Regions from separate parts of the Rossellomorea sp. LjRoot5 genome, predicted to be linked through region 1. Evidence: riboswitches for the same ligand, from Rfam matches in the RefSeq annotation. Region 1 holds a riboswitch; each other region holds the start of a gene.
What was found. Region 1 has a riboswitch for S-adenosylmethionine ahead of ACSQ2E_RS11425 (YezD family protein). Riboswitches for the same ligand answer to the same signal wherever they lie in the genome.
Positions count from the first base shown of each region.

Region 2: linked by a shared signal. The riboswitch ahead of ACSQ2E_RS06010 (methionine ABC transporter ATP-binding protein) and the one ahead of ACSQ2E_RS11425 (YezD family protein) in region 1 are both predicted to bind S-adenosylmethionine.
Region 3: linked by a shared signal. The riboswitch ahead of ACSQ2E_RS14840 (2,3-diketo-5-methylthiopentyl-1-phosphate enolase) and the one ahead of ACSQ2E_RS11425 (YezD family protein) in region 1 are both predicted to bind S-adenosylmethionine.
Region 4: linked by a shared signal. The riboswitch ahead of ACSQ2E_RS03205 (homoserine dehydrogenase) and the one ahead of ACSQ2E_RS11425 (YezD family protein) in region 1 are both predicted to bind S-adenosylmethionine.

Region 1 covers NZ_CAXUQN020000001.1:2,216,363-2,224,150, reverse strand. Annotated here, with positions in the region: gene ACSQ2E_RS11455 (DUF3906 family protein) at 10-234, opposite strand; gene ACSQ2E_RS11450 (nitrite/sulfite reductase) at 249-1,859, opposite strand; gene cysC (adenylyl-sulfate kinase) at 1,872-2,474, opposite strand; gene sat (sulfate adenylyltransferase) at 2,488-3,633, opposite strand; gene ACSQ2E_RS11435 (anion permease) at 3,678-4,700, opposite strand; gene ACSQ2E_RS11430 (phosphoadenylyl-sulfate reductase) at 4,758-5,456, opposite strand; gene ACSQ2E_RS11425 (YezD family protein) at 5,552-5,707, opposite strand; SAM riboswitch class I at 5,783-5,888, opposite strand; gene ACSQ2E_RS11420 (MaoC/PaaZ C-terminal domain-containing protein) at 6,054-6,458, opposite strand; gene ACSQ2E_RS11415 (MaoC family dehydratase N-terminal domain-containing protein) at 6,455-6,904, opposite strand; gene fabG (3-oxoacyl-ACP reductase FabG) at 6,929-7,687, opposite strand; gene ACSQ2E_RS11405 (acyl-CoA dehydrogenase family protein) at 7,710-7,788, opposite strand, start outside.
Region 2 covers NZ_CAXUQN020000001.1:1,184,254-1,192,041, reverse strand. Annotated here, with positions in the region: gene ACSQ2E_RS06020 (MetQ/NlpA family ABC transporter substrate-binding protein) at 1-605, opposite strand, end outside; gene ACSQ2E_RS06015 (methionine ABC transporter permease) at 617-1,279, opposite strand; gene ACSQ2E_RS06010 (methionine ABC transporter ATP-binding protein) at 1,269-2,294, opposite strand; SAM riboswitch class I at 2,416-2,520, opposite strand; gene ACSQ2E_RS06005 (DUF2935 domain-containing protein) at 2,916-3,710, shown strand; gene ACSQ2E_RS06000 (aldo/keto reductase) at 3,862-4,833, opposite strand; gene ACSQ2E_RS05995 (SDR family oxidoreductase) at 4,909-5,661, opposite strand; gene ACSQ2E_RS05990 (MarR family winged helix-turn-helix transcriptional regulator) at 5,807-6,256, shown strand; gene ACSQ2E_RS05985 (hypothetical protein) at 6,650-6,988, opposite strand; gene ACSQ2E_RS05980 (iron-containing alcohol dehydrogenase) at 7,489-7,788, shown strand, end outside.
Region 3 covers NZ_CAXUQN020000001.1:2,896,117-2,903,904, reverse strand. Annotated here, with positions in the region: gene ACSQ2E_RS14850 (carbon-nitrogen family hydrolase) at 71-853, opposite strand; gene ACSQ2E_RS14845 (pyridoxal phosphate-dependent aminotransferase) at 975-2,159, shown strand; SAM riboswitch class I at 2,208-2,310, shown strand; gene ACSQ2E_RS14840 (2,3-diketo-5-methylthiopentyl-1-phosphate enolase) at 2,417-3,628, shown strand; gene ACSQ2E_RS14835 (2-hydroxy-3-keto-5-methylthiopentenyl-1-phosphate phosphatase) at 3,628-4,287, shown strand; gene ACSQ2E_RS14830 (methylthioribulose 1-phosphate dehydratase) at 4,284-4,931, shown strand; gene ACSQ2E_RS14825 (1,2-dihydroxy-3-keto-5-methylthiopentene dioxygenase) at 4,928-5,440, shown strand; gene ACSQ2E_RS14820 (aspartyl-phosphate phosphatase Spo0E family protein) at 5,646-5,891, shown strand; gene ACSQ2E_RS14815 (MarR family winged helix-turn-helix transcriptional regulator) at 6,125-6,583, shown strand; gene ACSQ2E_RS14810 (M3 family oligoendopeptidase) at 6,727-7,788, shown strand, end outside.
Region 4 covers NZ_CAXUQN020000001.1:655,518-663,305, forward strand. Annotated here, with positions in the region: gene aspA (aspartate ammonia-lyase) at 127-1,557, shown strand; gene ACSQ2E_RS03200 (DUF2254 domain-containing protein) at 1,685-3,070, opposite strand; SAM riboswitch class I at 3,318-3,428, shown strand; gene ACSQ2E_RS03205 (homoserine dehydrogenase) at 3,553-4,803, shown strand; gene ACSQ2E_RS03210 (aspartate kinase) at 4,854-6,050, shown strand; gene ACSQ2E_RS03215 (L,D-transpeptidase family protein) at 6,091-6,585, opposite strand; gene ACSQ2E_RS03220 (spore coat protein) at 6,709-7,347, opposite strand; gene ACSQ2E_RS03225 (LysE family transporter) at 7,484-7,788, shown strand, end outside.

The DNA.
Region 1 (7,788 bases):
TTTCCCTCCTCAGGATGTAATGATGGTTTCCTGTTCGTGCAGGACAAATCCTGCACCATTTCCCCGGATTCTCTTTTTTTCATAAAGGGAGATATCCCGGACATCCGGCTTTTTCAAGAAATACTTCTCAAGTTCGATCTCAACCAGGTCAAAAGCTTTCTCATCCGTATCAGCTGCCACTACGACAATCGTGACAAAATCACGGGCAGTGACTTCAAATCGATATAAATTCATCTATCATTACCTCCTTATGCTTCCAGCAGCAGTTGATCCAGCGATTCCTGGAGGGGAGCGGTACCGACACGGTTGATATAGTCAAAGAACGTTTCTCCCTGTTCCTTTGTTTGTTTGAAATGAATCAAGAGTTGCTTGACGACCTCGGACAGATTGGAAGCTTCCACTTTCCCCTTTAGCTTTTCATTCAATTTCCCGCCATCCTGAAGGGTACCCCCAACATAGATTTCAAAGGCTTCGATCATTATTTTATCTTTCGTCCTCATTTTGATTCCCTGGAGACCGATGTCTGCAATTTGTCGCTGACCGCATGAATTCGGGCATCCGACCATATGGATTCTGACCGGGACGTCCAACGTCAATTCCTGGTCCAATTCATTTGCAATCAGTCTCATCCGCTCCTTTGTCTCCACTAAAGCAAGATTGCAATATTCGATTCCTGTGCATGATACAGAGTACCCGATGAAAGATAACGGACTCGTCGAAATCCGGTCAAAGATCTTTTCGTTAAGCAAAGCATCTACATGCTCATCGGGTATATTCGGAATGATGAGATTCTGAGAGTTACAGTTTCTGAGTTCTCCATTTCCATATTTCTTGGATATTCTCGCGAGTTCATATACTTCATCGGAATTCAGTCTGCCTACAGGAACATTCAGTCCCACATAATTCAGGCCTTCCTGTTTCTGGGGATGGACCCCGTAGAAATATCCTGCATTCCAGCTTTGTACTGCATTGACTCCTGCCGATGGAAGCTCCACATATTCCAGCAGCTTTTCTTTGAACTTCTCAGGTCCCCAGTCGGCCATGAGGAATTTCAAGCGGGCTAAATGTCGTTTCTCCCGATAACCGAAGTCACGGAAAATGGTCGTAAGGGCAATCGTTACGTCTTTCACTTGATGTGGGAGAACGAATACATCCAATTCTTGTGCCAGAAGAGGTCTTGAAGACAATCCACCCCCGACCTTCAGGTGAAACCCGTTCTCCTCTTTCCCGTCTATCTCCTTTTTCGCCGGGAGGAACGATACACAGTTGATTTCCGCATTGGCTGCATTATTGAGATTGGCAGAGATCGCGACTTTATACTTTCTCGGTAAATTTGAAAAGTCTTCGTTATGCTGGAAAAAGTCATAGACTTCTTTCACAACGGCTCTTGTATCAAAGAGTTCATCCGGGTCGATACCTGCCAGAGGGTTTCCGACGATGTTACGTGTAATATCCCCACATGCCCCTGCAGAAGACAATCCGACTTTTTCCAGACGTTTGAAGATATCAGGGATTTGTTCAATCTTCAACCAGTGGAACTGGATGGCCTGTCGGGTCGTGATGTCATAGACGTCCCTGCCGTATTCTTTACAAATGGCAGCGAGCTCCCTCGCCTGATCATAGCTTAGTATGCCTGATGGGACATTCACCCTCATCATGAAATATCCGTCTTCCTTAGGTCTTTGCAGGTAAAGACCCGCCCATTTGAACTTATCCCACTCTTCTTTCGGGATGGAGGAGAAACCATTCTGGGCATAATAGGGTATATCTTTGAAAATGGCCAATCCATCCTTCTCAAGCTTCCATTTTTCCGTTTTATTGAGTTTCTCATTTGACTCCCATGATTTTGTATACGCCATGATTTTCTCTCCTTAAATAAGTTGTTTTTGTTTTAAAATAAGCAGTAAAGACTCGACACATCCTTCTATGGATTGTTTCTCTGTATTGAGAATGATCTCCGGATTTTCCGGTTGTTCGTATGGTGCACTGATTCCCGTGAATTGAGTGATTTCTTGATTACGGGCTTTTTTATACAGGCCTTTGGGATCGCGCTTTTCACATTCCTCTAAAGAACATTGGACGAACACTTCCAGAAATTCTTCCGGTCTGACTAATTTACGCACGAGATCCCGGTCTTCCCTGTAGGGCGAAATAAAAGCAGTGAGAACGATTTGACCGCTATCGATAAAAAGTTTAGAAACTTCTCCGATCCGTCTGATATTTTCTTTGCGATCATCTTCATTGAAGCCCAGATCATTATTCAATCCGTGACGGATATTGTCCCCATCAAGGACATACACCTGCTTCCCCTGTTGAAAAAGGGAAGTAGCCACTGCATTGGCTAAAGTGGATTTACCTGCTGCAGATAATCCCGTGAACCAGAGGATGAAACTTTGATGACCATTTTGCTTCCGCCTCTCCCGTTTCGTTACTGAGGTATCATGCCAAACGATGTTTTGATTGTGTTCACTCAATCTATGCGCCTCCTCATGACGATGGTTTGGATTCTTGTTTCAGACCATTGATCAATACTTCAATCACTTCCGGTCGACTGAAGGTGGATGGAGGGACTTCACCCTTACGAAGCATCCCCCTGACTTTTGTTCCGGAAAGAATGACATGCTGTTCTTTTTCATGTGGGCAGGTCTTGGTGGTCGCCATCCCTTCGCACCTTTTACAATAAAAGCTATGCTCGAAGCGGAGAGGGATGATCCCTATTTCTTCTTCGCTGAACTGATCAAAGATCTTCTGGGCATCATAGGTCCCGTAATAATCACCAACGCCTGCATGATCACGGCCGACGATGAAATGAGTACAGCCATAGTTTTTTCGTACTAACGCATGGAAGATGGCTTCCCTTGGCCCCGCATATCTCATGGCTGCGGGAAAGACCCCCAGAAATACTCGGTCTTTAGGGTAATAGTTCTTTAATAAAACATCATAGCTTTTCATTCGGATTTCAGCTGAAATATCATCTGCTTTCGTTTCACCGACCAATGGATTCAAAAAGAGGGCATCTACCGTTTCAAGTGCCGTCTTCTGAATATATTCATGTGCCCGATGGACCGGGTTTCTGGTCTGGAAACCAACGATTGTCTTCCAGCCTCTATTCTTGAATCTTGTTCGCGTTTCACTTGGATCAAACGTAAATTCATTGAATGCTTTTGGGATTCTTTTAAGGAGGGTAATCCTGCCCCCCACATACACCTCTCCCCGCTGGAATAATTTTTTCACGCCGGGATGGTCCGTATCGGTCGTTCCATAAACGAGGAGGGCCTCTTTTTGTTTATCAGGTTCATATATATCCTCTACATCAATGAGGCCATATGTTTCTGCTTTGTATACGAGCCTGCCCGTTACCCCAACTTTCAAGGATTCTGCCCTTTCTTTCTCAACTGGCAGGGTGATGGGAATGCTCCAAACACATCCATTCTTCAACCGCAATGATTCAACTACATTCTGATAATCCTTCTCTGACAAAAATCCATCTATTGGACTATATGCTCCTATGGCAATGAGCTCCAAATCACTTAAAGCGATATCATCCAATTGGATTTCTTGTTGAATATTTTCATATCCTGTTTGTGGTAGATGTGATTGAACCAATTTTCCTCCGTGTGGCAGTAAACTCATTTAATAAAATCCTCCTTAACATATAGTTTTAATCGGAATTAAAATTATATTCCTCCTCCATCCTCGTGGACAGACCTTCTTTCTTCATTAATGACCCGCATAAGGGACAAGGCTCCCACTGTCGAAATGATGACACTTATAGGGACGACAATCGAATACAGATCGCTGTCGATCAAGAGTTTTACCAAAAAGTATGAAATACTGAGTGAAATAAGGGGTGAAACGACCCAGATTTTAACGATTTTTTTGACTATTTTTTTTTGCAGCATGTGCTTCCCGTTTTTTGACAACCCGAGTCCGATGATGGAAGAAGATGTAACCTGTGTGAGAGGGATTGGCAACCCATACAGGGAGCTTACCATCACAAGCAGGGCTCCAGTGGAGGAGATGAGAATTCCTTCTGCTTTGGAATACTGGGTTATTTTCTTCCCGTTTGTTTCAACGACTCTTTTCCCTAGTAACACGGCACCCAGCGCTACAAATAAACCCCCCAGCCAAATCCCCCGTAAAGGTGTGAGCAAGCCTGCACCGACCAATGGGCCGACAGCGTTTGCTACGTTATTCATCCCCGCCGAGAAAGCTTCAAAGAACCCGGCGATGATCAACAGATATGCCAGCCACCTTTTCTCAAAGTGGTATCCCCGCTTTTCCAATCGTACTAATCCCAAGCCGAAAACCCACGTAACACAGAAGGCAATCACCGGGACAATGACCCAGAATGACATGATGGTGACCAGTGACTTCACGTAAAGAACCTGATAGGCCACCCCGACTCCTACTACCGCTCCTACCGTTACTTCACTCGTTGATAGGGGGATCCCGATTACATTGGCCAAAAATAATGTAATCGTCGCAGACAACAAAATGATGATGACGATTTTGATTGACAATAGATGTGGGGGTATGATTCCGGAACTGATCGTTTTAACTACTTCTCCACCACCGAGTACCGCTCCACAGAGGACACCTGCTGCACAAATCCATAATGCTGCCCTGATGTTGTTTATCGCTCCCGCACCATAGGCAACCCCCATAGATGCCGCCGCTCCACTGGCACCGATGTTCATGGCGAAAAACAGGCTAATAAGAAGGGCCGTCAGCTCAAACAAAGATCGTCACCAGCTTTAATGAAGGCCGCATTCCGTTTTCCCTTTTCCTTTCCATCTTCCGGAGCGGAGATCATTGATATCAATGGCTGGTGTCGTGCAGTGAAAACAGCCTATACTCGGATATCCCTGGTCGTGAAGGGGATTATAAGTAAGATTATGCTTATGGACATACCGCCATATTTCTTTCCAGGTCCAGTGGATCAATGGACAAATCTTAACCGACTGAAATTTATCATCCTTATTAATGAACTCATTGTGACTCCTTGTAGGCGATTGCTCCCTTCTTAACCCAGATATCCACGCATTCCCTTTGGATAAGGATTCCTTTAAAGGGTCAAGCTTTCGAATTTGACAGCATTGATTTGGATTTTTCTCCCAAAGCCTATCCCCATATGCTTCTGCCTGCTCCTTCAGTGTCAGTTCTGGCATTTTCATATGAATGGTCAGACCCGGATAGGCTTCCTTCACCTTTTCAATGGTTTCATAGGTTTCTTTAAAATGGACACCCGTATCCAGGAAGACGATGGCTGCCTGCGGGTGTACTTTGGAAATGAGATCGATCAGCACAATGCCTTCAATTCCGAAACTGCAGGCATAAACGACCGTTTCACCATACTGCTCATATGTCCATTTCAAGACATTCAAGGCTCCTTTGTAGACTGGATCGACTTCAAAATTCACGGCTGGTTGTTTCCAAGTCTGATAGGTTAGCATGATACACCCCTTTCTTTTCCAATAAAAAAGAGGCGATAACAAGATAAAGGAAGTACCTTAATCTCTGTTATGCGCCTCTAGGTTGTCTAGTCAGCTTATTTAATTCGGACTTTCTCATTTTTCTCTAATTGAATGACTTTTCCATCCTGTACGATAATCGTGATCGAACCAAAACTCATGGTTTCAAGCATGGACTGGATCTTCTCTGCTACCAAGTCAAACTGTACTTGCTGATTCTTCTCTTCTTTCACATGATACCCCCAATTTTCATCTTATCCAGATCAAAAAAACAACTTCCCATTTTGGAAAGTTGTTCAGGTAAGGTTACCTTATCTTCCAAAATGACTTCACATTTTGCTGGAATTAGCACCTTACAATACGTAGGTTGCTGGGCTTCGCAGGGCCAGATCCCTCCACCACTCTGGATAAGAGTTATTCATTTTAATATTCTAAATAATATCACAATTACGGAAGAAGTCAACCCGAGTTTTTCGATCGGATTTATATTTTTTGGCTTATTTTATTAAACGATCATTCTATACATGTTTATTCGATTGGGGGTAGATCTACGACAATTTTTCATAAAGCATTACGTAACTATTCATGGACCCTAAAAACCACCTTACCCTCAATTACTTTCTTCCCGGCTTGATTTGTGGCTAAAACCTTAAAATGAAGGAGGTTACCCTGATTGTCCACTAATTCTGCCCGTAAAGTAACCACATCTTGTAACATGACCATCTCTCTAAAACGTACCGAGTAATCCTGGATAAAGCCTTCCTCATAGTATGGGCTGAAAAGTTTGGACACATTGCCCATTGTCCACATTCCATGAGCGATGATTCCTGGAAGACCCAGCTTTGAGGCTTCATCATCGATGGTGTGTATTGGATTATAGTCTCCGGAAGCACCTGCGTATTTGATCAGGTCCAACCTCACAACCGGAGCCAATTCAACCGGGGGAAGTGTATCACCTACTCCGAATGATTGTAGTGTTGTCATTTACTCAACCTCTTTCTGACTTCTTCTGTAATAATGACAATCGCCTGGGAAGTGAAGATTCTTTCCCCACGGGAATCTTCCCCGACGTCTTCGATGACAAGGAAACCCAGTTTTCCCCCGGTACCTTCCCGTTCATAATAGTCTTTTACTACCGTGAAACATTGAATCCTTTCTCCTACCATCAAAGGTCTTTCATAATGAAAGGATTGTTCACCGTGAATCAACCCAACATTCGGTAAATGAAAGCCTTCGATCGAACCATAGTCGAACACTCTCGGGAAGGTGGGAGGGGCAATGTTCCCCCTGTAAGAGGAAAATTTCCCCGTATCTTCATCCACAAAAAGGGGATGGGGATCGCCAATGGCTTCTGCAAATTTCCGAACCGCTCCTCTTTCCACTGTATTTCTGGTGGGAGTAGACCTCTTTCCGATATAGGATTCAAACATATTCTTCACCCCTTTCTCCTTTATTCAGGCTTTCGGCCCTCCTGCAACGTAGAGAACCTGCCCATTGACGAATGAAGATTTTTCGTCTGCAAAAAAAGCGACTGCATTTGCAATATCTTCAGGAAGCCCGCTTCTTCCAACAGGGATTCCCTGGAGACTCGCTTCGACCAATTGCTCGAAAGTTATTCCGATCCGTTTCGCCGTTTCTTTCGTCATGTCGGTTTCGATAAAACCCGGTGCCACAGCATTTGTTGTGATTCCGAATGGACCAAGTTCTATAGCAAGGGTTTTCGTCAATCCTTGAAGACCTGCTTTAGCCGTTGCGTAGTTCGCCTGTCCACGATTTCCCAGTGCGGAGGTGGATGAGATATTGATGATGCGTCCATACCTTTGTTTGACCATGTATTGTTGAGCTGCCTTCACTACATTGAATGAACCCTTCAAATGCACATCCATGACCGTCTGCCAATCAGGCTCGGTCATTTTAAATAACAGATTATCCCTGATGACCCCTGCATTATTCACTACAATGTCGAGGGAGCCAAAGGATTCATATACTTCCTTCATCACATTTTCAATTTCCTGGGATTCTACGACATTTGCCACTTTTGTATACAATTCATATTGTTTAAACACCTCACTTGCTTCATTCAAAGCATCTTCATTCACATCGATGATGGCCACCTTGGCCCCTTCTTCAGCCAGTAATCCTGCAATCGCCCTGCCGATCCCTCTGCTTCCACCTGTAACCAAAGCCACTTTTCCTCTGAATCGCTCTCCCATTTCGTCTGCCTCCTTTATTTGATTAAACAAATTGCCCAAGTTTCACATGACCTTTTAATAAATTCCTTGAAATAATCAGTTTTTGGATTTCATCGGTTCCA
Region 2 (7,788 bases), 1.0 Mb from region 1:
TTATTGATGATCGATGCCGCAACATCCGGCAGTACCCTCGGTGTCTGGGCAGCAACGACCGGTGTGAATTCAAGGTTTTTCGGGTTTTCTTTGATGGCTTCGAGACCCTGTGACTGATCAAATCCTTCTTTCAGTTGTATCAAACCTGCTTCTTCCAGTAAGAGAAGGGCACGGCCGAGGTTCGTCGCCTCTTGAGGGACGGCTACCTTGCTTCCTTTCGGTAAGTCTTCTACCGATTTATATTTTTCCGAATAGATGCCCATCGGCGCGATGATCGTCGAGCCGATTGGTACAAGGTCCAGATTATGTTCTTCAACGAAAGAGTCAAAATACGAAATCGTCTGGAAGGCGTTCAGGTCGATATCCCCATCGGCCAGCGCCTGGTTCGGTCTCACGTAATCGGCAAACTCCACAATCTCGATGTCAATCCCTTCCTTCGCTGCTTTCTCTTTCATATACTCCCAAATCGGCACCCCGGATCCATTCACTCCGACTTTCACGACTTCTTTTTCTCCAGAGCCGGATGCACTGTTTCCCGAGCATCCGCTCAATAGTAGGGTAAATAATAGAATCGCGATACTTGCCAGGCTGATTGATTTTTTCATATTCCTCTCTCCTATCGTCTCCTGATGATTTTTGATAATGTATTTCCTGCTGTCTGAAGTCCCTGCACCATCACGACTAAAATGATGACAGTCACAATCATGACGGATGTTTCAAATCGCTGATATCCGTAAGCAATGGCGAGATCCCCGAGGCCACCGCCTCCGACTGCCCCGGCCATGGCCGATGCCCCGACAAGTCCGATGGTCGCGATTGTGATATTCAGGACCAGTGTGCTCAATGCTTCAGGAATGAGGATCCCGAAGATGATCTGCCACGGCCCTGCCCCCATGGACTCCGCCGCTTCAATGACACCCGGTTCCACTTCAAGGAGCGAGCTCTCTACCAGTCTTGCAATATACGGTGCCGCAAATACGACAAGCGGTACGACGGCTGCCGCCGTTCCGATCGAAGTGCCCACTACCAATCTTGTAAAAGGGATGATCGCCACCATCAAGATGATGAATGGGATCGAACGAAACACGTTGATGATGCTGCTGAGTACTGAAAAGACGGCTTTATGTTCGAGTAAGTGCCCCTTCCTCGTCACCACGACGATGATGCCGAGGGGAAGTCCGATCAACGTTGCAAACAGGAGGGAGAATGACACCATCGCCAATGTATCCCATGTCGCTTCTATAATTCGTGGCCAGAATAATTCCCAGTTAACTTGCACGCTTCTCCACCTCGCTTACGAATAATCTGTTCTTCCAATATTCCAGGATTTCTTCCGTTTCGTTCTTGCTGCCGATGATCTGTACGATGAGATTACCGAACGGCTTGCCCTGAAGTTCCGTGATCTGTCCGAACAATACATTGATATGGGCATTGAATTTCTTTGCCGTTTCGGAAAGGATCGGCGTGCCCGTTGAATCCCCTTTGAAAATGAGACGGCAGATGCGTCCTTCTTTGCTGTCATTCAATTTATCAAGAACCGATGCCGGCAGCTGATCATTCATGACACTCTTCACAAAGTTTCTCGTCGTCCGGGTCTGCGGGTTGGAGAAGATATCGAAGACGCTTCCCTCTTCCACGATTTCTCCATTTTCCATGACCGCGACCTTATCACAGATTTCCCGGATGACCCCCATTTCGTGGGTGATCATCACAATCGTAATGCCATACTCCGCATTGATTCTCTTTAATAAATTCAGAATCGATTCCGTCGTCTGAGGATCCAGTGCTGATGTGGCTTCATCACAGAGCAGAATCGAAGGCGACGTCGCCAGGGCCCTTGCTATCCCCACCCTTTGCTTCTGCCCTCCTGATAGTTCATCGGGATAATGTTTCGCTTTGTCTTCAAGCCCGACAAATGCAAGCAACTCCTTTACTCTTTTGTTGATTTTATCTTTCGGCCATTTTGCCAGTTTCAGAGGATAGGCGATATTCCCCGCCACCGTCCGGGATTGAAACAGATTGAAGTGCTGAAAAATCATCCCGATGCGGTGCCGCTCTTTCCTCAGATCGATGGCCGATTGGTCCTTCAGGCTGCGCCCCTCTATGAAAATATCACCCGAAGATGGTTTTTCTAAAAAATTGAGACAGCGGACAAGCGTGCTTTTTCCTGCCCCACTGAATCCGATCACACCATAAATCTCTCCCTTCTTCACTTCAAAGGAAACATCCCTCAAAGCGGTGAAGGGGCCATCCTTCGTCTCAAAAACTTTCGTAACATTCTGAACTCTGATCATATAGGACTTGCTCCTTTCCCTATGTATTCTTCCTGATGCCTGGATTTAAGGACATGCCTGAAAATAAAAAGTGCCCCCCTTCATAAGAAGAGAGGCACAAAAATATGTATATGTCCCGCTCTTCTCATCTTTCAAGTCATATGACTTGATGGAATTGGCACGGTATTCATAAGAACCCGTTGCCGAGGTATCGCAGGGCCAGTCCCTCCACCTCTCTTGATAAGAAGATATCGCTTTATTAAGTTAAAGTTATGATGCGTTTATGCATTAGGGTAATGGTAAAGGATTTCAGTTGGGTTGTCAATCCTGTTTTTGAAAAAATTTCATTAAGGAGGACATCATCAAATTGGTTACTTTAGCCTGTCTTTAACTAGTTGTAGCGCTATTTTACGCTTTTCAAAGAGAAGCAAATTGAAGATCGACAAAAAAGTTCAGACGATAAAATTTTGCTGCAAAAAGCACAGATTTTCCTCGGCAGATACTTTTGTGGTGACACAAAATCCGATACGTTCTCACGAAAAAAATCCATTCCTACACAAATCTTTTCAAACGGTTCATCTGGAATAAGACAACGTTACAACACGTATATTGAAAGGAATATTCAAATAAGAGGAGGATTTCATGACAAATCCATTCGTTGCAAGATCGTTGGATGAAATTAGATTCTGGTCCAGGATAATGAAAGAACATGCCTTATTTTTAAGTTTGGGTTTCACCTATGAGCAATCACAACTAATTGAAGAAGCTAAACAGTTCATCACTTTATTTAAAAAGATAGAAGAAAAATTATCTAGATTCACGTTAAATTCTGAATTACGTCAGGTTCAAGCATTCAATAGCGAGGTTTACCAAGCAGCTGCTGCTATATGGGGTTATAAACGAAAGATATTAGGGTTAACCCTTAGATGTGAAATCAGGCATAATAATTTCCCCCTGTTAATTGATCATACAAGTAGGGAGGCTGCCTACTTTGCTAATCGATTAAAGGAACTAAATGAAGGCAGGCTCGCACCTACACCGGATGATGTAATCCAGGAAAATGTATTCTTTTTAAAAATTATGGCTGACCACGCCAAGTTCATCGGGCATCTTTTAGATCCTTCAGAAAGGCAGTTGGTTGAACAGGCCAGAGAATTCAGCCATGATTTTGATCAGCTAATGTTTCAGGCAGTTGATTTAGATTCTATGCGTCATCAATCAGAGACTGAACCATTACTGGATCAGTTCTTGGATCAAAACAGAGTCTCAGTGGTTTCGTTAAGAGATTTTAAGAAAACAGCAAGAGAATTAATTGAGGCATGTCGTATTAAAAGCAATATTCACCCCCTTTTAGCTGATCATACATTTAGAGAGGCTGAGAGATTCTTGGAAATCATTGATTTATTTGAAGCAAATATTAACGGGAATCAAAAATAAGATCATATAATAATTTCAACTTTCAACACTAATTTAAGGAATTGAAAATATGACTTTTGGTTAGAGGAATGCATTGCTTGATAGTAAAAAAACCACACATATGAGACATATCCAAAATGTGTGGTCTTATTTTAATTTGATCTTCAACTATTTATACCAATGGATGTGGTACATAAAGTTCTTCTAAACTCTTAATCTCTTCAGATGTCAATCTGACTGATAAGGAGGACACTGCATCTTCGAGATGGCTTATCTTGGTCGCCCCAATGATTGGTGCTGTGACTTCTTCCTTTTGTAACAACCATGCAAGTGCGACCTGTGCGCGTGGAATGCCTCGATTCGCAGCAACCTCTGCGACTCTTTCCGCCAATTTGCGATCGGCTTCTTCTGTCTTTATAAACAGGGCCTTAGCTACTTGGTCATTCTCTGATCGAAAGGTCTGCTCATTCCACTCTCGGGTTAAGCGACCTGCAGCAAAAGGTAGATATGGTGTCACGCCAACTCCATCATCTTTACAAAAAGGCAACATTTCTCTTTCTTCCTCTCGATAAAGCAAGTTAAGTCTATTTTCCATAGAAATGAACCGAGTCCAACCGTTGCGTTCTGCTACATGTTGAGCTTTTGCGAACTGCCAAGCTGACATGGAGGATGCTCCGATATACCTTACCTTGCCTTTCTTAACTAGATCATGTAGAGTCTCCATTGTCTCTTCAATCGGTATGTTAGGATCCCATCGATGGATTTGATACAAATCGACGTAGTCCGTACCCAAGCGTTTTAGACTATTATCAACTTCCGTCATAATCGATTTGCGGGAAAGCCCCATTGCATTTGGACCTTTACGCATCGGAACGAATACTTTTGTAGCAATGACTACTTCGTCACGGCGAGAGAAATCCTTTAATGCTCTTCCTAGAATTTCTTCACTTGTGCCGTCAGAGTACATATTAGCGGTACTGAAAAAATTTATGCCTAATTCAAGGGCTTTTTTTATGATTGGTTTGCTCTTTTCTTCATTTAGTGACCATGGCGCATTTCCTCGTTCAGGTATTCCGAAGCTCATACTTCCAAGACATAGTTCTGAAACATCCAATCCAGACTTTCCAAGTTTTTTATACTCCATTTGTATAACTCACTCCTTCTGCAATTTATAAAAAAAAATGATTAACTTTTTAAAATTAGCGAGAGACTCCCATTATCACCACGGAAGTTGACGTCTCTCATTCGAAAACGTGCCTGTAGGACCGCCCTCATCAAGAAGAGCAAGGCTTACCGGATGGCGAGCTGCCTGTTGAACGGTTCCTGTCCCTTCAAAATTGTTAAGTTCCGTTGCAGTAAAACCTGGGCATGCAGCATTGACCTTAATACCTGTTGATTCAAGTTCAATAGCAAAAGCAAGCGTGATGGCATTAAGTGCAGTCTTTGAAGGGCTATAAACTGCACCGAACATTTCACGATGCGAATTGTTCGGGTCAGCGTTAAGTGTCAGCGATCCTGAACCACTAGATACATTGACTATGCGTGCGGCAGGTGCTTTACGAAGAAGCGGTAGCATCGCTTGTGTGACAGCAATCACACCAAATACGTTTGTCTCAAACACCATGCGTACTTCTTCGATAGATGCAACACTTGGTTTGCCTGACTTACCTACCTCTTCAAGCTTCCTTCCAGGTTCACCCGCATGCGATATACCCGCATTGTTGATAAGGACGTCGAGACGACCTAACTCGCTACGGATACTTTCTACTGCTGCGGTGATAGAATGATGATCGGTAACATCAAGCTGGATGGCCAGTGCATCTGCCCCAACGCTAATTGCTGCTTTTTTTCCTTTTTCTAAATTTCGTGATCCAACAAGGACAGTGAATCCGTGTGCCGCAAGATCCTTTGAGATTTGAAGACCAATCCCTTTATTTGCTCCAGTAACCAGAGCAATTCGTTTATTATGCATTGTAAACTCCTTTCTGCATGCTACTTTTGCCGTTACTGATAAATTCTTCTAACATTTTATCTATATTCCATTTTCAGTTGACACGTCAACCTTAATACACCTTACCATCTTGTGGTTGATACGTCAACAATGTTATACTCCAGTTATGAATAAAAAAATGATAAGTGAAGAAGCAATGCAAATTTGGCATATGTGGAAAAGTTCATATAAAAACATTTTTGGACGCGTAGTAAAAGACATGTTCGAGAAAACTGGGCTATCGGAGGGTGACTTTGGTATATTAGACCGATTGGATCTCCATGGAAAAGGCAGACTACGCCAACAAGAATTAGCAGACTCGCTGGATTGGACAAAGAGTCGGTTATCCCATCATTTAACGCGGATGGAAAAACGTGGACTTGTTTCAAGGGAACCAATAGAGACTGAGCGAGGAGTCCAGGTAATCATTACTTCGGCAGGAAAATCAGCATTGGATGATGCCCGCCCTGTCGTATCCATGGCAATACGCGAGTATTTTTTAGATTTATTAACCGAACAAGATATTGAGTCGATTACTAATCTTGCAGAAAAAAGCAAAGGCTTCAACGGCTTGTAAAACCCCACCCTCTTAATTGTGTTTTTTGATCTTATTCTGACGATAGGTAACAAAAAGCTGATTTTCCTATTTTGGAAGATCAGCTTTTCTACTTTGTGAAGAAATGTACTTAAGCTAACCTGCCCGTTAGCTGTGTAATTGAAGGAAGGGCGGCTGCTTGTTCAGCCCCCCTTATAATGGGGATAAGAACTACTGTGACAGATTTGTCAGTTTAAAAAATTCAGGTTCTGGTTTCATTATTTTTGTTCCTTTCTGGGATTGAAAATAAATTTCTTTATCATTTCCGTAGTACACCTTAATTTCTAAATTCCCGAACTTAATGACACTTGTTTTCTCTCGATTAGGTAACTTCTCATCATCCCAATTAATTGCCTTATTTATTAGAGTTTTTATTCATTTGACCTTAGTCTTATCTTCTATAACTACACAATCCTCTTGGTTTAAGTTTTCATAGATACAAACGTTTTTTGGTAATTCTTCGATCCATGAAGTTGATTGATAAATAGGAGTCTTATCAAATATAACCTCTGTTTTTTCATCAAATTGATTATAATTTGATGAAATCCATAACTCTCCGTCAAAACCTTCTTTTCTCCATCGAGAATAAAAGCCGGACCAATCATTTTCAACATCGTTATCATCCAATGCTGACTGGACATATTCAATTTTCCAGCCAAGGGATGGAAGTTTATTCATATAAAAGCCATAAATATCTTCCCAACGATACCACATGTCATATTCCTGAATTAGAAAAACTTCTGAACGATTCAAATAAAAGCATGGTTATTTGGACTGCTCACATCTTCTCACCCTCTAGTTAAAGACCTTGAATCAAGATATTTATAGATTAGTTTTCCATTGTCTAATAAATTCATTTCGTTCAATTCACTAATTTTACATAAGCAAATATCCCCATTATTCTGCCCAACCATAAAAAAAGACCAATGGTTGATAAAGAGACTTATAGTTGATTTCCACCCTTATGAAGAACGGAGAGATCTTACGTTTGGAGCAAGTAGCATGGCGATTTTCACTTTTCATTCGTATGTGAATTCTGTCTTACCACAAGTCCGTTATGAAACTTTCCAGATACTTTGCGAGCAATCGAGGATGTTTTATACATTCAATTAATGGGAATATTACATTCCATTGCCCTCCGAAGAACGACAGGGGTAATTTTTTCACTAAAAAATGATCATCAATGAATGAAACTGAAGGAGGCTATTTTTACTATGAGTCGTTTTACCATTCCACGCGATATTTATTTCGAAGAGAATGCACTTGAAGTGTTACGGTCTTTTGAAGGTAAAAAAGCCGCACTCGTTATTGGAGGAGGTTCTGTTAAACGTAACGGAAACCTCACCAAGGTACAGGAACATCTGGCAGCTGCAAATATAGAAACAAAAGTATTGGAAGGCTTCAATACAGAGCCGACCTTTGAAATGGTCAAAAAAGGAGCAAAGGAACTGGAGGAGTTCCAGCCGGATTGGATAATCGGCATCGGCGGAGGGTCCGCTATGGATTCTGCCAAA
Region 3 (7,788 bases), 680 kb from region 1:
TTCTGAATGTTCATTTGAATTGAATGGTACCATTGGAGTATTTTCCATGTCAACGGTTTTTTAGTAATTTCTAATAAAAGTCCGGTCTCCGATCTTGAAAGATCGGAATTTGTTTACGGACCTTTTCTACTTCCTGCAAATTGATTTCAGCAGAGACCAGCTGTTCACTTTGGGTTCCTTTTGCAAGGATTTCACCCCATGGGTCGATGATAAGGGAGGTGCCGCCGAATTCGTTACCAGGGTCACTCCCCACACGGTTGCATGCGAGCACAAAACATTGATTTTCAATTGCACGTGCCCTTAAGAGAGTCTGCCAGTGATCAATTCTTGCCGCCGGCCATTCAGCCACCACAAAGACGATCTTCGCTCCCATCATGACATGTTTCCTGAACCATTCAGGAAAACGTATATCGTAACAAATAAGTCCTGCCATCCTGTTATCATCAAGAGAGAACGCCCCGTCTTCCTGTCCAGGAAGTAAATAATGATGTTCATTCATTAGTTTGAATAAGTGAAGCTTTGAATACTGTTTCACCAACACACCATTAGCATCCGCCACCAATAGTGTATTCCTTACCCCATCTTTTGATTTATTGGCAACAGAACCACCAACGATGTGAATGGAATATTTTTTTGAAAGTGAAGTCAGGAAGGAGGAAGAGTCTTCGGCTTCTTCATCTGCGATCTCATCTATCCGTGTAAGATCATAACCTGTCGTCCACAGCTCAGGAAGAACGACGGTACCGCACCCTTCTTCCTTTGCTTTTTTTACCCACTGTTCCACTTTAACTTTGTTTTCTGCAGGTTTTCCAAACACGATATCCATCTGGGCGAGACCAACCTTTTGAATCATTACCTTCACCTCGTTATGTACTTTTTGTCAATTATTCCTTTACATTCTGTATGTTCCGTTATATCATTTGTGACTAGAATTTGAAAGTAATTAATTTTCAAAAAAATGAGTGGGTGAATGGATGAAACACTTTGAAAAAGCAAAACGCTTGGATTTATTACCGGAACAATTTTTCGCTTCCCTCGCAGGGACAGTGAATGCTGTTGTGAATGAGGGGCATGACGTCATTAATTTGGGGCAGGGAAATCCAGATCAGCCGACGCCTTCACATATTGTGGAAAAATTAACGGAAGCGGCTCAATCTCCTTCCAATCACAAATATCCACCATTTCGTGGTTTATCGAGCTTTAAAGAGGCAATCGCTGCCTTCTATTTCCGCGAATACGGTGTGGAGATGGATCCAGAAACCGAAGTAGCGGTTCTCTTCGGAGGAAAAGCGGGTTTAGTGGAAATCCCTCAATGTTTATTGAACCCCGGCGACGGAGTATTAGTCCCTGATCCCGGTTATCCGGATTATGTATCGGGGGTGGCATTGGCAGAAGCAAGTATGATCAAGATGCCGTTGAGAGAGGAAAATGGGTTTCTCCCGGACTATCGGGTGCATTCCCGTGAAGAATTGGAAAGGGTAAAGTTAATGTTCCTCAACTACCCCAATAATCCAACAGGTGCGACAGCCACAAAATCCTTTTTTGAGGACACGGTGGAACTTGCGTTAAAACATGATATTTGTGTGGTGCATGACTTTGCTTATGGGGCGATCGGTTTCGATGGACAGAAGCCTGTGAGTTTTCTAGAGACGGAAGGTGCAAAGGATGTCGGGATTGAGATATATACATTATCGAAAACCTATAATATGGCAGGCTGGAGAGTCGGCTTTGCCGTTGGGAATAAGAGTGTCATTGAAGCAATCAACCTCCTCCAGGATCACCTTTACGTAAGCCTGTTCGGAGCGATTCAAGAAGCAGCCACTACGGCCATACTGAGTTCTCAGGATTGCGTAACGGAACTGGTTGCAACATATGAAGAACGAAGACAACTCCTGATCTCGGGTCTCCAGGCAATAGGGTGGGATGTAAAAGCTCCGCAAGGTTCCCTTTTTGCCTGGCTTAAGGTGCCGGAAGGGTTCACTTCTGTTGAGTTCTCAACCTATTTACTTGAAAAAGTCAAAGTGGCCGTTGCTCCTGGTGTAGGCTTTGGTGAATACGGAGAAGGGTATGTGCGTGTCGGTCTTTTAACTACAAATGAACGGATAAAAGAGGCGATTTACCGTATAGAAAGTTTAGAATTATTTCACAAAAGGGATTGACATATGTTGAAATTGGTGCAATAATCCAACTGAATTAATAGAATGAAATTCTTATCAAGAGCAGGCGGAGGGACCAGCCCGATGAAGCCCGGCAACCGACTTATTTAAGCACGGTGCTAATTCTTGCAGCTATAAAGCTGACAGATAAGAAAGAGTGCCGAATATAAACCTCTTCTTATCTGGAAGAGGTTTTTTTTGTTTGCAGCTTGCTGAAATCAAACCGTTGAAAATTGTTTTTACATAGGGAGGTAATACGAATGAGTGAAGTGATTGCAACATATCAACTAAAGGGAAAGAGTGGTTCATTCGAGAAAAAAGCAGAAGGGATTGCTTTGGGACTCACGGTCGGGTCATGGACGGACTTGCCGCTACTGGAGCAGGAACAATTGAGAAAATACAAGGGAAAAGTCGTTTCAGTGGAAGAGAGGGAGGAGAAAGGCTCCTGGGGTGAGGTGAAGATTGGGTATCCGAGTCATAATTTTTCCAATGATATCCCGGCTATCCTTACAACAGTATTCGGTAAGCTTTCACTCGATGGTGAAGTGAAATTACTGGATCTGGAGTTCTCAGAAGACTTGAAAAAGTCATTTCCCGGTCCACGTTTTGGGGTAGAGGGCATCAGGGAATTAACAGGTGTTCATGGTCGACCGTTGTTAATGAGCATATTTAAAGGGGTGATCGGCAGGGATCTCACGTTCCTTGAAAATCAGTTAAGAGCTCAGGCCCTCGGCGGAGTCAATGTCGTAAAAGATGATGAAATATTATTTGATAATTCCTTGACCCCCTTTTTTGAAAGAGTGAGATTAGGAAAAAAAGTGCTGCACGACGTATTTGAGGAAACGGGTAAGAGAACCTTGTATGCCGTAAATCTGTCAGGGAAAACCTCGCAATTGCGGGACAAAGCAAGAAAAGCCAGGGAGCTTGGGGCAGACGCTCTTTTATTCAATGTATTTTCATACGGTCTTGATATTCTGCAGGAATTGAGAGAGGACCCTGAGATTTCATTGCCGATCATGGCTCATCCTGCCTTTGCCGGGGCTGTTGCAGCATCTCCAATATATGGAGTGAGCTACTCTTTATGGTTGGGTAAATTATTGCGAATGGCCGGGGCTGATTTTTCATTGTTTCCATCTCCGTACGGAAGTGTGGCACTAGAGAGGAGCAACGTCCTGTCCATACGCCATGAATTAACAAAGGATGACGACCATTTGAAGAGAACATTGCCAGTTCCATCAGCAGGCATACACCCTGCAATTGTACCCCTATTGGTAAAAGACTTTGGGACAGATTGTGTCATTAATGCCGGAGGAGGCATTCACGGTCACCCTGACGGTGCAAGTGGGGGAGGAAGGGCATTCGGTCAAGCGATCGATGCTGTTTTATACGGAACGTCACTCCAGGAGGCAGCCAAAACCCATGAAGAACTGCAGAAAGCCCTGTCCCTATGGGGAGGGGAGGTAAAGGTGTAATGTGTCTTCCGGTCATATTCTGTGATTTCGATGGGACGATCACAGAAACAGATAATATCATTTCTTTGATGAAAGCCTATGCCCCACCAGAATGGGAACCTATAAAAGAGGACATTTTAAACCAGTCGGTCTCGATCAAAGAAGGTGTAAGCAATATGTTCTCATTCATTCCTTCTTCACAGAAAGATGAGATGATCCAGTATTTAATGGAAAAAGCGGTTATTCGTGAAGGTTTCAAGGAATTCGTGGACTATACAAAAGTCAATGGGATTCCCCTGTATATTGTGAGTGGGGGAATAGACTTCTTTGTTCACCCGTTACTGAAAGAATTCGGGCCTTTTAAGGCTGTATATTGTAACGAAGCTATCTTTAACGATTCGACCATAACGATTCATTGGCCATATCCATGTGACGTGCACTGTGAAAACAAAGGATGTGGATGCTGTAAGCCTTCCATCCTGAGGGCATTATCCCTAGAAAATCATGAGGTGATTGTAATAGGGGACTCTGTTACAGACATCGAGATGGCGAAGCTTGGCGATACAGTACTCGCAAGGGACTATCTGGCACGTACATGTAATGAAAAGGGAATCCCATATCATCCTTTTGAAACATTTCACGATTGCATAAAAGTGATAGAAAAAGGAGTGACAATATGAAGTCATATCAATCCGAATGGGAAGAGCTCGCTGATATCAAAAGAGAATTGGCAGACAGGGACTGGTTTATGGGAACCAGTGGGAACCTGGCGATACGTGTGGGATCAACTCCTGTATCTTTCCTGGTTACGGCAAGTGGAAAGGATAAGCGAAAGCATACGAAAGAGGATTTCCTCCTCGTGAATGCACATGGTGAGGCATTGGAGCAAACCCAACTGCGCCCATCAGCTGAAACCCTGCTCCATAGTCATATATTCAATGGGAGCTCAGCAGGATGCAGCTTGCATGTCCATACTGTTGCCAATAATGTGATCAGTGAACTGTATGGGGATGATGGTGTCATAACATTCAGAAGCCAGGAACTGATTAAAGCCTGGGATAAATGGGGTGAAGATGATTCCCTGTCAATCCCGATCATTCATAATCATGCGCATATCCCAACCTTAGCGGATTCCCTCCGCACACACATTCAAGAAGATAAAGGGGCCGTGCTCATTCGCAATCATGGAATTACGGTTTGGGGGCGTACAGGATTTGAAGCTAAGAAACTATTGGAAGCGTGTGAGTTCCTGTTCCAATACCAACTCACACTATTATCATTAACAACTACAAAATCCATTTCCAGGGGAGGAGTCAAATTATGACAACGATACACATTCAGGGGAAAAATCAGATCATTGATCATCAAGAAGAGGTAGTAAAGTATTTAAATGAACAAGGGGTAATTTACGAACATTGGAACATTGAAAAGCTGGATGAATCACTAAGGGACAGATACGCATTAACCGATGATGATAAAGAGGCAATTCTCTCAACCTTTAAAAAAGAGATAGAAGATATTTCAGCACGCAGGGGGTATCAGGCCCGGGATGTGATCTCCCTTTCCGACAGAACACCAAATCTTGAAGAGCTATTAAAGAATTTTCAACAGGAACACCATCATACGGATGATGAAGTACGCTTTATTGTAAATGGACATGGGGTATTCGTCATTCAAGGAAGGGACGGAGATTTCTTTGAGGTACACCTCAATCCGGGCGACTTAATTTCCGTGCCTGAAAACATCCGCCATTATTTCACCTTAAGCGATGATAAAAAAGTAGTCGCAGTCCGCATTTTCGTTACCCAGGAAGGCTGGGTACCAATCTATTGATCATAATATCAGGATAGACAAAGAGTCATTTCATTTGTCTATTCTTTTTTTTGAACGTATGGCGAAAAATGTCTAATTCAGCAAAAATACTAGTTATTTTGTCTTGTTTTGCGAATCTATTTACTTTTCTGATAATAATTGGGATAATGCTCAAGTAATGATTTTACTTTAAAAAGACTAGGAGCTAAAAAGGAGTTTAGTAGAAATGGGTCGTTTATTAAAACAGAAGTGGCTATTATTGAAAATCAACCAGAAGCGCTCGGAAATGGTATCGATGGGAGTGAACTTGGGATTATGTGCTGAGGAGACAATCAAATGCAGCCAGCAATTGGATCAGTTATTGAACGACTATGAGAAGTGCATAAATAATGGTGGATCCCAGCCACTCTATGAATCATCAAGTGAATTAGGACAATACATTAAGAGTTTATTGAAACGCACTGCTTCTTGACCACTCACCAGGAATTCCCTCATCATTCAGACAAATAAGAAAAAGAATCTCCGTTCATTTCCACATTCACATCTTATTAACAAAACTAATTTGTCGTTATTTCAAAAGTAAAGGACGGTTCGCCTAAAGCGGGCCGTCCTATGCTTTTTACTCCGGCAGAAAGACTCTGACAGTTGACAATGATCAGATATATTTGTATAATGTTTTGAAACTGAGATATATTCTTTAAAGGAATGAATGCCATGACCGAAAAACAAAATACAAAACAATCGTTGAAACTTTTCATTGTCCTATCCAGAGCTTTTAAAGCTTTAAACGAAGAGATAAATAAGAACATACAAGAAAATGGATTGAACCCGACTGAATTTGCCGTACTGGAGCTTCTGTATCATAAAGGAGACCAGCCTCTGCAGCAAATTGGAGGGAAGATCCTGTTAGCTTCAGGCAGCATCACTTACGTAGTCGATAAGCTTGAAAAAAAGGGGTATCTTAAACGTGTTGCCTGTCCAACGGATCGTCGGGTCACATACGCCCAAATTACTGAAAATGGCAGAGGGTTGATCGATGATATTTTCCCTAACCATGAGAACCGGATCCACGAGTTGATGTCTGCACTGTCTCCAGACGAAAAAGAAGAAACCATTCACATGCTGAAAAAGCTTGGACTATCCATCAAAGATCTGTCCTACTAGGCCACTTCAATCTGCCCTGTCTATTATAGACGGGGCTTTTATTTTTGGAGATTTTAATGAAATCGATCCCTATATTAACAGGAGATTCCGGCTATGAAGTCGAATACCTATAATCGGGATGAATTTAAGAGGAGGAACAAAGTATGAAGTTTGAAGAATATACATATAAAAGACCAAATCTGGAAGAGATTAAGCCGGCTTTCGAAAAGGTGCTCCAGAAATTTAAAGCAGCTTCAGATGTTTCAGAACAGATGGAAGCGATCAAGGAAATCAATGAAATTCGACTTACCATCGACACCATGCAGAATATTTGCTATATCAGGCATTCCATTGATACAAATGATGCTTTTTACAAAGAAGAGCAGGAGTATATCGATGATATGATGCCTGAGGTTTCGGGCATGGTGACAGAATATTACCAGGAACTGGTGAATTCCCGATATCGTCAGGAATTAGAAGATAAGTGGGGAAAGCAGTTATTTTCTCTTGCAGAGAGTGAAATCAAAACGTTTTCCCCTGAAATTATCACTCTGCTTCAAAAAGAAAATAAGCTTTCTTCCCAATATACGAAACTGGTGGCTTCTGCCAAAATTCCGTTTGAAGGCGAAGAGAGAACGTTGGCCCAAATGGGTCCCTTTACACAATCCGTAAATCGCGGGACAAGGAAAGAAGCAGCCTTTTCCACAGTCTCTTTCTTTGAAGAAAATCAGGAAGAATTAGATCGTTTATTCGATGAGTTAGTCAAAGTCCGTCATACGATTGCAACTACGTTAGGATATAAGAACTTTGTTGAGTTAGGGTACTATCGCATGACGAGGACGGATTATACACCTGATATGGTAAAGAATTTCCGTCGTCAGGTGAAGGAGTATATCGTTCCTCTTTCAACAGAGCTGAAAGAAAGACAGGGGAAGCGGATAGGAATCGACTCCATGAAATTTTATGATGAAGGATTTAAATTCACATCCGGCAACGCATCCCCTAAAGGAAACCCTCAGTGGATCATTGACAATGGTAAGAAAATGTATGAAGAGTTATCCCCTGAGACAAAGGAATTCTTTGATTTCATGATCGAACGCAATCTCATGGATTTAGAAGCGAAGAAGGGGAAAGCGGGAGGAGGGTATTGCACATATATTGCAGGGTATGAAGCACCCTATATCTTCTCGAATTTCAATGGTACGTCTGGCGATATCGATGTATTG
Region 4 (7,788 bases), 1.6 Mb from region 1:
CATGGAGACTTCAAACGCGGACAAATGAAAAAAATGGGTTTCTCTCAAAATCGTTGCCTACTGACCAGGGAATTGATAGAATCATCAATTGGAGAAGCTGTAAATTAAAAAATAGGGAGAAGAAAAATGATCAATGTCACTAGTGGATTTAGAATAGAGAAAGATTTTCTTGGAGAAAAAGAAGTACCCCAAGATGTGTATTATGGAATACAAACGTTACGGGCAGTGGAAAACTTTCCGATTACAGGATATAAAATTCATAAAGAGATGATCGATGCCCTGGCAGTCGTAAAGAAAGCGGCTGCACTTGCAAACATGGAAACGACACGCCTCTATGACGGAATCGGTCAAGCCATCGTGCAGGCCTCCGAAGAGATACTTGAAGGAAAGCTTCATGAATTCTTCATCGTGGATCCGATTCAAGGAGGGGCAGGCACATCCATCAATATGAATGCCAATGAGGTCATTGCCAACCGCGCACTTGAGCTCATGTCCCATCGTAAAGGGGAATATGGGAAAGTGAGCCCGAACAGCCACGTAAATATGTCACAGTCGACCAACGATGTATTTCCGACGGTCATCCATATTTCCACCCTGAAATTATTAGAGAAGCTCCTCGACACAATGGAGCATATGCTGAATGCCTTTAGACAGAAAGCCCAGGAGTTCGATCACGTCATTAAAATGGGACGTACCCATCTGCAGGATGCCGTACCGATCCGCCTTGGCCAGGAGTTTGAAGCGTACAGCAGAGTAGTGGAACGCGACATTAAACGTATCGGACGAACTCGCGATCATCTGTATGAAGTCAATATGGGGGCAACAGCAGTAGGGACCGGCTTGAACGCGGATCCTGTATATATAAATAGTGTTGTGAAGCACCTGGCTGATATCAGCGGTTTGCCACTGACAGGGGCTGAACACCTTGTCGATGCTACGCAAAATACGGATGCATACACAGAAGTGTCGGCTGCACTCAAGGTCTGCATGGTCAATATGTCCAAGATCGCCAATGACCTGCGTATGATGGCTTCTGGACCCCGTGCCGGACTTGGTGAAATTTCACTGCCAGCAAGACAGCCCGGCTCTTCCATCATGCCGGGTAAAGTGAATCCGGTCATGCCGGAACTGATCAATCAGGTAGCCTTCCAGGTGATGGGGAATGATCAGACTATTTCACTGGCCTCAGAAGCCGGCCAGCTTGAACTTAACGTAATGGAACCTGTTCTTGTATTCAATCTCCTTCAGTCCATCAGCATCATGAACAATGCGTTCAGAAGCTTTACGGACAACTGCCTCGTCGGGATCGAAGCGAATGAGACACGTATGAAGGAATATGTGGAAAACAGTGTAGGCATCATCACGGCGGTCAATCCTCACCTGGGATATGAAGTCGTTTCACGGATTGCCAGGGAAGCCATCCTAAAAGGGAAGTCTGTGAGAGAACTTTGTCTCGAATATGATGTTCTTACCGAAGAAGAGCTTGATCTGATCTTGAATCCTTTTGAAATGACGAATCCAGGAATTGCAGGGCGTGTACTTTTTGATCGGGAATAAGAGATATGAAAACGTTCCGTTAAGATAATGACGGAGCGTTTTTTTATAGCAGCTTGCGCAAGGAGAAGACCTCGCCATTGGCCAAACAAAGAAAAAGCTTGCTCCCTCATGGAAGGGAAGAAGCTTTTTACGTGTTTTCATTGGCTGACGGGTAGAATTTATTTTCTATTTTCTTATACTCCTCAAGGTTTTGAGTGAGCCGTGCCAGCTTATGGACTTCCTGCAGGAGAAAGGTCTTATCCAATTCATAAATGACTTCCCTCTCTATATGGTCAATGGTATTGCAGGCGAACTTCCAAATGGCTTCATGCTTGGCCGTTTGAATGGATTCAGCAATAAGGGCAAGTGCCCGCACAATGTCCGTGATGATCAAATGATTGTCTTTTGCATAGTGACGGATATAGCCAAATCCCCGATATAGGTAATAATCAAACGGTTCAGATTGAAGGACGACCCGGGTTCTTCCTTCCTCATCGATTAAGTAGGGGGTGAAGGATAAGTGATCCTCAATTGTCAGCATGAGGTCGGCCATCTGATCGATGGTATTAGACGCGGTTTTAGGGTCATCATTCCCGAGTGATTTGATTGCCACTTCGGCCAGCTTGTGAATCCCCATTTGCAAGTCTTGAATTTCAGTTTCTTTATGCCCCATTTCAATGAAGTCGAGGTAGAAATTTGTTGAAATATCCTTTGTGTCCGGTCCCCATATGCTCAAGATTTCATTTCCGGCCAAGACGTAGTCCCCGACTTTGTAATGAAGCTGAATGATAAGGTTCTCAGCCTTTGCCATTTGAATTATTCCTTGAAAATCGATTAATTGAATATAGCCTGAACCCCTAGCACTCACATGAAGGGTATTCTGTTTATACTGATCCATCGTATCGCCATGTTCTGTCGTACGATGGGTCTCCAAATCTTTTTTAAGCGTTTGGTTGATCATCACTTCAGAAACCTGCTTCATATTGTACGTAATATTATGGACCTGCATCCAAGTCGAGGCATGGTTGATGAAGAATATGAACGTAAGGGCTGTAAGGAACGCCAGTCCGATCGTCATGACCGGCGCAGCGACGAACATTTCGTCCTTTGAACTTCCGATAAAAAGGAAAAGGAAGAGCACGTAAACGAAACTGCCGTTGAAAATGCCGAGGGCGTGCTGCGTCTGTTTGTCCGAAATGAAATCCAACAGCATCCTGGGTGAAAACTGTCCGCTGAACATCGTCAGCACGACGAGCAGGGAATTGAGCGTAAAAGCACTGAGTGTCAGAATGCCACCTATGAGTGTGCTTACCAGTATGCGAGTGACAGATGCATCCATACTTAACATATCAAACGTATACTGTGACACTTCCAGATAGAGATCTAAATAAAGGGTAACGGCGACCATGAGAAAGGACAGGCATATGTATATAAAGGGCATATACCAAATGGTGAGCCTGATTTCATGCATGCGCTGCCGTTTTGACATGAGCAAATATTTTTGAATGGATAAAGGAAGGATCTTTTTTAACATGATCGAAACGTGTCCTTTCTAGTAAATGGATATGGGTTAGTTTTCCCTCTCTAACAGGGTTAAAACTCCCTTCAACCAAAAAGATTAATAGAAATAGGAGTATTCCAAACTAAACTTATTGGAAATGTCCCATCCGGCTTAAGTGAAAGAATTTTTAAAAAATAACAAAAATTCTATTGACGAAGGGGTGAATCCCCTATATAATCCAATTCATACTCAAATATCAAGTGAAAACATAACGTTATATCTCTTATCAAGAGCGGCGGAGGGATAGGCCCTATGAAGCCCGGCAACCTGCAGGATCAGTCTGTAAAGGTGCCAATTCCTACAGATTCCATGTGGATCTGGAAGATAAGGGGAGGAGCATGGTCAATCAGCCCTCTTCTTACAAGAAGAGGGCTTTTCTGCATACCCTCTTTCTTTCCACCACGCCTTCAGACAGGAATCGTACGTGCAGGTAAAACCGGAAAAAAGGAGGCTGAATGATGTCAGCGATAAATGTGGCGCTTCTGGGCTTTGGAACAGTTGGTCAAGGGGTCTATGAAGCCATTGATACTCATCAGGAAAGATTGAAAGAAGTACTCGGTAAAGAGGTGAAAATAAGGGCAATCCTCATTAAGGACCCCTCTAAGCAAAGGGAAATAGATCCGTCCATTTTGGTCACGACAGAATATAAAGACATTCTCGACATACCTGACCTTCATGTGATCTTTGAAGCGATAGTAGGAGAAGAACCGACTTATACGTATATTACTCAAGCCATCGAGAAGGGGATTCACGTCATAACGGCCAATAAAGCCATGTTTGCAAAATTCGGTCCCGATCTTTTGGAAAAGGCATTAAATCATGGGGTGTCCATTGGTTTCGAAGCGACCACGGCCGGAGGGATCCCGGTCATCGGCACCATCCGTCAGCTCCTGAAGGTAAATGAAATCAGAAGCATTCAAGGCATATTGAATGGGACATCCAACTTCATTCTATCCCAAATGAGGAAAAAGGGGCTTTCCTTTGAAACTGCTCTAAAGCAGGCGCAAGAGAAGGGATATGCCGAAGCGGATCCGACGAGCGACATTGAAGGATATGATGCCTTTTATAAGCTTCTGATCTTAAGTCAGACCGCCTTTGGCAAGCAGACTGACTGGAAGGATATCCGGCGGAAAGGGATCACACACTTGACGGCGGAATGGCTGCAGGCAGCCGAGTCCTTCCGTTTGCGATTCAAGCATGTTGGATCACTGGAACGTGACGGATTCAATCGCATCAAGGGAGGAGTGGAACCGACCCTTGTCCACGACACCCATCCTTTTTACGGGGTGGAGGATGTGGAAAACGCAATTTCACTGAAAGGGAGTCTGGTAGGGAGAGTCACACTACTCGGTCCCGGAGCGGGGAAATATCCGACTGGAAGTGCCATGGTGGAGGATTTCCTCTCCCTGATACAGGGGAAATACACCGTTTCTCCCGAAAAGACGGTGACGAGCGAAGATTCCCAAGAAGAAAGCATCAGCCAATGGGTCCTGCGGTTCAAGGAAAAAGAGGAATATCAAAGCTGGATTACACCGTTCACCTTAAAGGACCGCATTCAGCTTGGAGAATATCTTTACGTGTTTGTCGAAGGCAGAAAAGAAGATCTTGAATCTCTTCTTCAATCACATGACCACATTCAGGCTGTATCGATTTTACACGAAATTCCTCTTGAAAATGAAGTGAAGGAAGGAATCGGTGTTTTATGACGGCTGTAGGGAAAGCAGAAAATAGATCTGATAGAAAGTAGGGGGATCACTTGAGTATCATTGTTCAGAAATTTGGTGGAACCTCTGTAGGTTCTACGGATCGAATGAAGCGGGTGGCCGGTCAAATCGTGAAGGAAAAAGAAAAGGGGAATGACGTCGTGGTTGTCGTATCGGCGATGTCTAATACGACGGACATCCTTGTGAAACTGGCAGGGGAACTTTCTGATTATCCCGGTAAAAGAGAGATGGATATGCTCCTCGCGACAGGGGAACAGGTCACGATTTCCCTTCTGACGATGGCCCTTCAGCACAGAGGGATGAAGGCCATCTCCCTGACAGGTCGGCAGGCGGGGATTCGGACCGATGCAGTGTTCGGCAATGCAAAGATCACTTCCATTGATACGGGAAGGATAAAAGAAGAATTATCCGATGGACGAATCGTGGTGGTGGCCGGATTTCAAGGCGTCACCGAAGAGGGGGAGCTCACCACTTTAGGCAGGGGTGGATCCGATACGTCAGCTGCTGCATTGGCTTCAGCCCTGAATGCCGAGCGATGCGATATTTATACGGATGTGGACGGGGTGTATACCTCCGATCCGAGAGGGGTCGCCCGGGCTGCCAAAATCGACGGCCTATCTTATAATGACATGCTCCGGTTTGCCGTGATGGGAGCCAATGTCCTCCATCCGAGAGCGATTAAACACGCCAAGGAACATGGAGTACCTATGATCGTCCGTTCCAGTTTAAAAGAGGGGCGGGGAACCGTCATCAGCGGGAAAGTCCAAAGAAATGATGCCATCGTGGGGGTAGCCCTCCAGGAAGAAATCTCGGTCCTTACGATCCATGGATGCGATGGAGGGGAATCCTTGATCCTCTATGATCTTGATTCACACCATATTGAAACAGAAAGAATCAGGCATCCGCAAGGTCTGGCTCTGATCATTAAAGATCAGGATGTTCCCCTGGTGAAAAAAATCGTCAGGCAATATAACCAAGCCTACTCTCATTTTGACATAAGGGAAGATGTATCGAAGGTATGTGTGATTGGAAGCATCAAGTCTTCAGGGGAAGTAAAAGAAAAGGTCACGAATGTCTTCCATGATTACCACATAGGGAAGGTGTCCGTATGGGAATCGTCAGTGGGACTGAGCGCCATTGTCGATCGCACGGACGCTGAAAAGGCCGCAAGAATACTTCATATGCACTTCGGGTTGGACTATATAGAATCCAAAAGGGCGATTTTATAAAGGGAAAGAAGTGTATAGTCCGCCCTATACACTTCTTTCTTTATGGGGTGATGGATACGGGAGTCCCGATTGGTACGATGCCCGAGAGCTCTTCCACGTCTTTGTTATTCATACGTATACATCCTTTGGAGACTGCATTGCCTATGGAGGCGGGGTTATTCGTTCCGTGGATCCCATAGCTTTCTTTGGATAAACTCATCCACATCGTTCCAAAGGGCCCCCCGGGATTCGGTGCTTTATTGATGATGATGAATTCCCCGATGGGCGTTTCGAAAAGGATCCTTCCGACTGCAATGGGGTATTCTTTCACTTGAACACCATCTTTGAATAATCGGAGAGTCCGGTTGTTGACAGATACTTGAATTCTGTACGGATTCCCGGTGGTATCGGGGATTCCGGGGATGTTGATCGTCTGTCCAGGGTATAGTTGATCCGGGTCGATACCGGGATTGGCGTTCAGGATGTCAGGCAGGGGAGTCCTGAAATCCCTTGATATCTGATTAAGAGTTTCTCCTGTCTTGACGGTGTGAATCAATGGTACCAAACCTCCTATTTTCACCTTCTTATCATTCTATTCTATGTGTCAGGGGGAAAAGTGGTTCAATAGCTCATATTAAAAAAACCTGCATCCATGAAGGTGCAGGCTTTAAAGTATAGATCATTGGGGCAGGTTTTGCTGTGGGACAGTCGTATAGCTCTGCAGCATGAGGGCCATATCCTGTGCATTCAGTTGAGGAACCTGATAATACCCGTGTTTATTTTGGTAAAGGAATATTTCATAACTCATTTCAATGAAGTTCGGTACGCTGTCTGCCACAACTCGCCGCAGTACGGGATTTGTCATCTCGAGAGCCGTCATGGCAAGGAGTGTGGCCAGGGATTTCGTCTGGCCCAGCATATAAGCGGACAAGCCTTTATCCGAAAGCTCCTGGACGGAGTGATTCGGTTTTTTGGGTGCACCGGGTTTGATACCGTAAGTGGTCGTATGGTTTTGGGTCATTTGGTATTGTTGTGTCGGAATGATCGGGTCCTGTCCGGTCGAGAAACTTCCTACAATGGTATTGTACATAGTCGTCACGAAGTCTGTCTGGCGCTTGACGATATCTTTTAATTCCGGATCCTGAATGTGTTGATCATACATTTGATATTGATCCAGCATGCTGATGATCCCTGCGATGACTTCATGGGCATCAAATAGCTCATGCCCCCCATGGTCTTGACTTTGGGTGTTCATCATATTCGGTGGCATTTGAGAGCCGGGTTGTGGCATCCCATTGGGTTGACCTTGGTTATTCATATATATTCCTCCTTTATTGGCTTCGATGATTAGAATAACCCCGCAAAATAAAATTATGTATCACTCATTGTTGCCCTAATACTTCCCAGCCTGTCCGAATACAATAGGGAGAAGTCAATTTGAAGGTGGTACGGATATGAGTATATTTATTAGCTACATCGTTTTAGGGTTATCCCTGTCCGCGCCTATGGGACCGATCAATGCTGCCCAATTGGATAAGGGGATCCGCTTCGGTTTCTTCCACGCCTGGCTTGTTGGGATCGGTGGCATGGTGGCGGACGGGATCTTTATGCTCCTGATTTATTTTGGACTGGCTCAATTCATTGATACACCGATCATAAAATTATGTTTATGGATCTTTGGCTTTTTTATTTTGACCTATACGGGGATTGAAAGCATCCAGAAGTCGGGAACCCTCACATCCTCCTCATCTCAATCGAA